One region of the Nitratireductor thuwali genome, then DNA from elsewhere that is predicted to be linked to it. Evidence: predicted binding sites of a transcription regulator. Region 1 holds the regulator's gene; each other region holds the start of a gene.
The links. Region 1 encodes PhoB, which activates phosphate uptake and scavenging genes when phosphate is short. Its sites were predicted from a motif close to TGTCATNNANCTGTCAT; they were not measured.
Positions count from the first base shown of each region.

Region 2: the regulator PhoB is predicted to act here: its motif matches at 1,040-1,056, upstream of NTH_RS18830 (bifunctional 2',3'-cyclic-nucleotide 2'-phosphodiesterase/3'-nucleotidase).
Region 3: the regulator PhoB is predicted to act here: its motif matches at 937-953, upstream of NTH_RS09440 (esterase-like activity of phytase family protein).

Region 1 covers NZ_CP030941.1:1,730,218-1,732,464, reverse strand. The annotation lists gene pstB (phosphate ABC transporter ATP-binding protein PstB) at 1-147, shown strand, start outside; gene phoU (phosphate signaling complex protein PhoU) at 187-894, shown strand; gene phoB (phosphate regulon transcriptional regulator PhoB) at 908-1,597, shown strand; gene NTH_RS08300 (CRTAC1 family protein) at 1,605-2,247, opposite strand, start outside.
Region 2 covers NZ_CP030941.1:3,885,841-3,888,087, forward strand. The annotation lists gene ald (alanine dehydrogenase) at 1-329, opposite strand, end outside; gene NTH_RS18825 (Lrp/AsnC family transcriptional regulator) at 466-948, shown strand; gene NTH_RS18830 (bifunctional 2',3'-cyclic-nucleotide 2'-phosphodiesterase/3'-nucleotidase) at 1,238-2,247, shown strand, end outside.
Region 3 covers NZ_CP030941.1:1,957,948-1,960,194, reverse strand. The annotation lists gene NTH_RS09445 (DUF1013 domain-containing protein) at 58-768, opposite strand; gene NTH_RS09440 (esterase-like activity of phytase family protein) at 1,023-2,247, shown strand, end outside.

The DNA of each region.
Region 1 (2,247 bases):
CATTCCATGCAGCAGGCGGCGCGCGTTTCACAGCGCACAGCCATGTTCCACCTCGGCAACCTTGTCGAGGAGGGGCCGACGGACAAAATGTTCACCAATCCCGAAGACAAGCGCACCCAGGACTACATTACAGGCCGCTTCGGCTGACCGGCTGGCAGGACGTTTTTTTCACAAGGAACCGTTTTCATGGGCGAGCATACAGTTACGTCGTTCGACGAGGATCTGGAGCAGATCGACCGGCTGATCCGGGATATGGGCGACCTCGCCGGCGCGATGACCCACGACGCCACGCGGGCTCTCCTCAAATCCGACAATGCCCTGGCGCAGCGGGTCATCTCCGACGATACGATCATGGACGCCAAGCAGCGGGACCTGGACGAGAAGGCCATCACCCTGATCGGCAAGCGGCAGCCGATGGCGCAGGACTTGCGTGCCGTGGTCGGAGGCATCCGCATGGCATCCGACCTCGAGCGGATCGGCGACCTGGCCAAGAATATCGCCAAGCGGGTGGGCGCGGTCGGCGACAGCGCCACGCCGCGCAGCCTCACCCACTCGATCGACGCAATGGCCCAGATGGTCATCGTCCAGGTCAATTCGGTGGTCGAACGCTATGTCGAGCGCCAGCCCGACGCGTTGACCAAGCTGCGCGACGAGGATGAGAAGATCGACATCCATTACACGTCCGTCTTCCGCGAACTCCTCACCTATATGATGGAAGACCCGCGCAACATCACCGCCTGCACCCATTTGCTTTTCTGCGCGAAGAATCTGGAGCGCATAGGCGACCACGTCACCAACATCGCCGAGAACGCCTATTATGTGCTCACGGGCGAACAGCTTCCAGTCCAGCGTCCGAAGCTGGACGAGACGCAAATGACGATGAGCGCGCAATAGCGGAGAGTACTGGATGATCGCACCCAAAGTCATGGTGGTCGAGGACGACGAACCGCTATGCGTCCTGCTGCGCTATAATCTCGAGGCCGAAGGCTATCAGGTCGAGATGATCACACGCGGAGATGAAGCAGAGGTCCGCCTCCAGGAGAACGTTCCCGATTTGCTGGTGCTCGACTGGATGGTGCCGGCGATCTCCGGCATCGAACTGTGCCGCCGGCTGCGCATGCGGGCGGACACCGAGCGCCTGCCCATCATCATGCTGACCGCGCGGGGCGAGGAAAGCGACCGCGTGCGCGGCCTTGCCACCGGTGCCGACGACTATCTCGTGAAGCCGTTCTCGACGCCCGAGTTCATCGCCCGGGTGCGCGCGCTCCTGCGCCGCGCCAAGCCGGAGGTGCTTTCGACGGTGCTGAAGGTGGGCGACATCATTCTCGACCGGGAATCGCACCGGGTCTACCGCCGCAAAAGCGAAATCAGGCTCGGGCCGACGGAGTTCCGCCTGCTGGAGTTCATGATGCAGCACCCAGGCCGCGTCTTCTCGCGGAGCCAGCTTCTCGACAATGTGTGGGGCGAGACGATCTATATCGACGAGCGCACCGTGGACGTGCATGTCGGCCGGCTGCGCAAGGCCGTGAACCAGGGCCGCATGCCCGACGTCATCCGTACCATTCGCGGCGCCGGCTACGCGATACGGGAAGCGTAGAGAGCGATTACTCCCGCGGGTACCAGTACCGCGCTTCCACCGCGCCACGCTCTATCCGCACGAAATTGTTGGCGAAGACGCGGTAGGGCGGGCTCCATTCGCTGTCAGGCCATTTGACGCGGATTTCGGCGCGCTCGGAGGTGCCGACGCCGGCGTGGACGAAGCCGGTTCGTCCCGAGGCATGCCCGCCGCCGACCTGGACGGTGCGGTTGACCGTGCGGGTACCGATCTTCACCGAAACGAGCGCGCCCACCGCGTTCCGGTTGGGGCCTTTCTGGGCGAGTTCTATGGCGACGAAGTTGCCGCCCGGCCTCGGGCCCGCCTCGCTTTTCGCACCGAGATTGCGGAACAGGGACGCGGGCTGCTCGCGGTTGACGACCAACAGATCCAGGAGGCCGTCGGCATTGAAATCCTCGACCACCGCGCCGCGGCCCTTTGTGGGCAGACCGATGCCCGCCGTGCCGCCCGCTTCCGCGAAAGAACCGTCCCACTGGCCGAGCAGGAGATTGTCGGGATCGATGGCGGCGAAATCGGGCATCTGCTCGACATTGCCCTTGGCGATGAAGAGGTCGAGCAGGCTGTCATTGTTGAAGTCGGCGAACTCCGCATGCCAGCCGGTGGAGGGCTTCAGATCCCTGCCCTTGTAGGGC
Region 2 (2,247 bases), 2.2 Mb from region 1:
GAATCGACCAGACCCTTGGTCTGGTCCGGATCAGGCGCCAGATGCAGATAGGTGTAGAGGATCTGGCCTTCGCGAAGCTGCACCCACTCGCCGGGCTGCGGCTCCTTGACCTTCACGATCATGTCCGACTTGGCGAACACGTCGGCGGCCGTCTTCGCGATGGTCGCGCCGGCAGAGCGGTAGGCGTTGTCGTCGGCACCGATGCCGGCGCCCGCGCCGGCTTCCACCAGCACCTCATGGCCATGCGCCACATATTCGCGCACGGAGCCGGGCGTCAGGCCAACGCGGTATTCGTGATTCTTGATTTCCTTGGGGCAGCCGACGCGCATTCCAGAACCTCCCGGGGATTTGCGGTGAACTTTCCCGATTCAACCACAAAACGTCCGGCACGTCCTTGCGAATAGGTTTGCCATCGCAGGGCCGGTTCGCTATTTCTTGCGCCCAAAGGCGGGAATGGAGAATATTTTGCGAACAGCCGCACTCGACAGGATTGATGTCGCCATTCTCGATGCGCTCCAGCAGGATGGACGGATCTCGAATGCGGCGCTGGCGGAGCGGGTCGGGCTGTCGCAATCGGCCTGCTCGCGCCGGCTCGACAATCTCGAAAAATCGGGCGTCATCAAGGGCTATCACGCCGAGCTTTCCAATGCGGCGCTGGGCCACCGCATGACGGCCATCGTGCACATATCGCTGACCGGGCAGTTCGAGAAGACGCTGAGCGAGTTCGAGGCGGCGGTGAAGCGCTGCCCGAACGTGCTTTCCTGCCACCTCATGTCCGGCGAATACGACTATATCCTGCGCATCGCCGCGCGCGACCTTGCCGACTATGAGCGGATCCACAAGGAATGGCTCACCGGCATGCCCCATGTCATCAAGATCAATTCGGCCTTTGCGCTGCGCGAGGTGATCGACCGCACGGCCACGGGGATACGGCCGGAGATGGCGTGAGATCGGCTCTGCGGCTGCGCTTCATCGCGTGCCCGTATGGCAAACCGAGGACGCAAGGGTGCGACGGTGGAGCGTTGCCGCAGGGGCGCCATGTCATCCGCGCGTCATGAGATTCTGCTGGAAGTCGCGGCCCGAAGGCGCGATCATCGCGTTTGTACGGGCAGACTTGCCGGCTGCGGCATCTGGCAGCCGGGTGGAAGCGCTGGCGCCCGCATGAGTGCGGAAAACAAGGAGATTGAGCGTCCTTTATGCGTCCATAGGGGCGCATGGCGCTCCAGGGAGACAGATCATGAGCAAGCTCGACAATACCATTTCACGCCGTTCCTTCCTTGCCGGCACAGCCGCCGCGGGCTCCCTTGTGATGCTGCACCCCTTCTCCGCGCGGGCGGCGGCCAACCAGGCGCATCTGCGCATCATGGAAACCACCGACCTGCACGTGCACGTCTTCCCCTACGACTACTACGGCGACAAGCCCAACGACACGATGGGGCTGGCGCGCACGGCCTCGATCATCGACGCGATCCGCGCCGAGGCGACCAATTCCATGCTGGTCGACAATGGCGATTTCCTGCAGGGCAACCCGATGGGCGACTACATCGCCTATGAGCGCGGCATGCGCGAAGGCGACGTCCACCCGATCATCAAGGCTATGAACACGCTCGGCTACGAGTGCTCGACCCTGGGCAATCACGAGTTCAACTACGGCCTGGATTTCATGTTCAAGGTGCTTTCGGGCGCCAACTTTCCTTTCGTGTGCGCCAATCTGACCCGGGGCGGGCTCGCCGCGAACGGGCGCGAGGACGATCTGTTCCTGAAGCCCTATGTGATCCTCGACAAGAAGGTGAAGGACGGCGCCGGCCAGGAGCACACCGTCAGGGTCGGTCTGATCGGCTTCGTGCCGCCGCAGATCATGAACTGGGACGCCAAGCACCTTGCCGGCAAGGCGATGACGCGCGACATCGTGCGCGCCGCCGAAGCCTGGGTGCCGCAGATGCGGGAGGAGGGCGCCGACATCGTGGTCGCCCTGTCGCATTCCGGCTTCGGCCCCCTGCAATATGAAGAGAACCTGGAAAACGCTTCCGCCCTTCTGGCGGGCATCGACGGCATCGACGCCATCGTGACCGGCCACAGCCACCTGGATTTCCCGGGGCCGAAATTCGAGGGCGTGGAAGGCGCCGACAACGCCAAGGGCCTGCTTAACGGCAAGCCCGCTGTCATGGGCGGCTTCTGGGGCTCGCATCTGGGCCTGATCGACCTGATGCTGGAGCGCGACGGCAATGCCTGGCGCGTGGCCGGCTC
Region 3 (2,247 bases), 230 kb from region 1:
CCCGGATAGCGCTCCGGGCTTCCGGGATGACGACCGTGCAGCTTGCCCCGGCGCAGCCTATTCCTTGTCGCTGCCTTCGTCTTCTTCTTCGTCGCCGCGCTTCAGGGAGGACAGCTTGGCGAACACGGCGTCGGCGTCCAGTTCCTTGTCCTCGGGCGCTTGTTCGGCGGCGTTGTCGCCGACATCCAGGCCTTCCGTCTCGGACGCAGGGAGCAGCGTGTCGCCGGCAGCTTCCGCCGGGGGGGCGTAACGGGCGGCGCGGTGGACCTCCATGTCGAGGTCGATCTGCGAGCACAGGCCGAGCGTCACCGGGTCCATCGGCACGAGGTTGGCCGAGTTCCAGTGCGTGCGGTTGCGGATCTGCTCGATGGTCGACTTGGTCGTGCCGACGAGGCGCGAGATCTGCGCGTCCTTCAGCTCAGGATGGTTGCGCACCAGCCAGAGAATGGCGTTGGGTCGGTCCTGGCGCTTGGAAAGTGGCGTATAGCGCGGGCCCTTGCGCTTGGTTTCGGGAACGCGCACCTTGGGCTCGGAAAGCTTCAGGCGGTAGTTGGGATCGGCCTCGCCCTTGGCGATTTCGTCGCGGGTGAGCTGGCCGGTCATCACCGGGTCCATTCCCTTGATGCCCTGCGCCGCGTCGCCATCGGCGATGGCCCCCACTTCGAGCGGGTGCAGCCGGCAGAAGTCGGCGATCTGCTCGAAGGACAGGGCGGTGTTGTCGACCAGCCAGACGGCGGTTGCCTTGGGCATGAGTAGTGCGTTGGCCATGGCATAGAATCCTCTTCTTCGCCCGCCTCCCAGGGGCGGGCGGTGGTCAAAGCCACCAATTTGGGGAAATCACGGGCACATATAGCGACATTTTCCCGCGATCGCAATGCACCCGGAACACTGTCTTTCATCGGCGGCGGGAGGCCGGCCGGCCGCCGTCCACAGCCCCGTCACCGAAGCGTCACGCATCCGTCACGCGCCTGAAATGCTGATCTTTCAAGAAGCCTCATTCCATTCAGGCGAGGGAGACGACGATGAGAAAGTATCTGGTTCCGGGCGCGCTTGCCGCGGCGCTTTCCGCTACAACGGCCATGCCGGCATCGGCCGACATGGCTTTCAACCGCATCGCGACATTTCCGGTGGCCGCGAACCTGCCGGCCGGCAGCGACGCCGCCACCGAGACCTCGTCGGAGATCGTCGCGGCCAGCGAGGATGGAAAGCTGCTGATCTACTCCGACAGCCCGCTGGGCGCGGTCGGGTTCGTGGATATTTCCGATGCACGCTCTCCGAAGGCCGGCGGCATCCTCAAGATCGACGGCGAACCCACTTCCGTGGTGATTTCGGGTGGCAAGGCCATTGCCGGGGTCAACACATCGGCGAGATTCACCGAGCCTTCGGGCAATCTCATGGTCATCGACCTGGAAACCAGGACGGCGGCAGCCTCCTGCGCGCTTGCCGGACAGCCCGATTCCGTGGCCGTCGGCAGGGACGGGAAATATCTGGCCGTCGCCATCGAGAACGAGCGCGACGAGGATTTCAACGACGGCGTCATTCCGCAGATGCCGGCGGGAAACCTGCAGATCTTCGCGTTGGATAATGGCGAGCCCGTTTGCGATACGGTCAAGACGGTCGATCTGACCGGGATCGCAGAGATCGCCGGCGAGGATCCCGAACCCGAATTCGTCGACTTCAACGAGGCCGGCGAGATCGCCGTCACGCTGCAGGAAAACAACCATATCGCCATTGTCTCGGCCGAAAGCGGCAAGATCGTCAGCCACTTCTCCGCGGGCTCGGCAGACATTGCCGGCATCGACCTGTCCGACGACGGCGCGCTCGACTTCACTGAGCAGGCAGGCGGCCTGCGGCGCGAGCCCGACGCGGTGAAGTGGCTCGATGACGGCCGCCTCGTGACCGCCAATGAGGGCGACTACGAAGGCGGCTCGCGCGGCTTCACGATTTTCTCGAAACAGGGCGAGGTGCTGTTCGATTCGGGCGCGGAGCTTGAGCACCGGGCGGCGACGGCCGGCCACTATCCCGACAAGCGCTCCGACGCCAAGGGCGCGGAACCGGAAGGGCTTGAGGTCAAGCGCTTCGGCGACACGCAATATATCTTCGTGGCGCTGGAGCGCGCCTCGCTGATCGCTGTCTACCGCGATACCGGCGATGCGCCGGAATTCGTGCAGGTTCTGCCCTCGGGCATCGGTCCGGAAGGGCTGGTTGCCATCCCCGGCCGCAATCTGCTGGTGACGGCCAATGAGG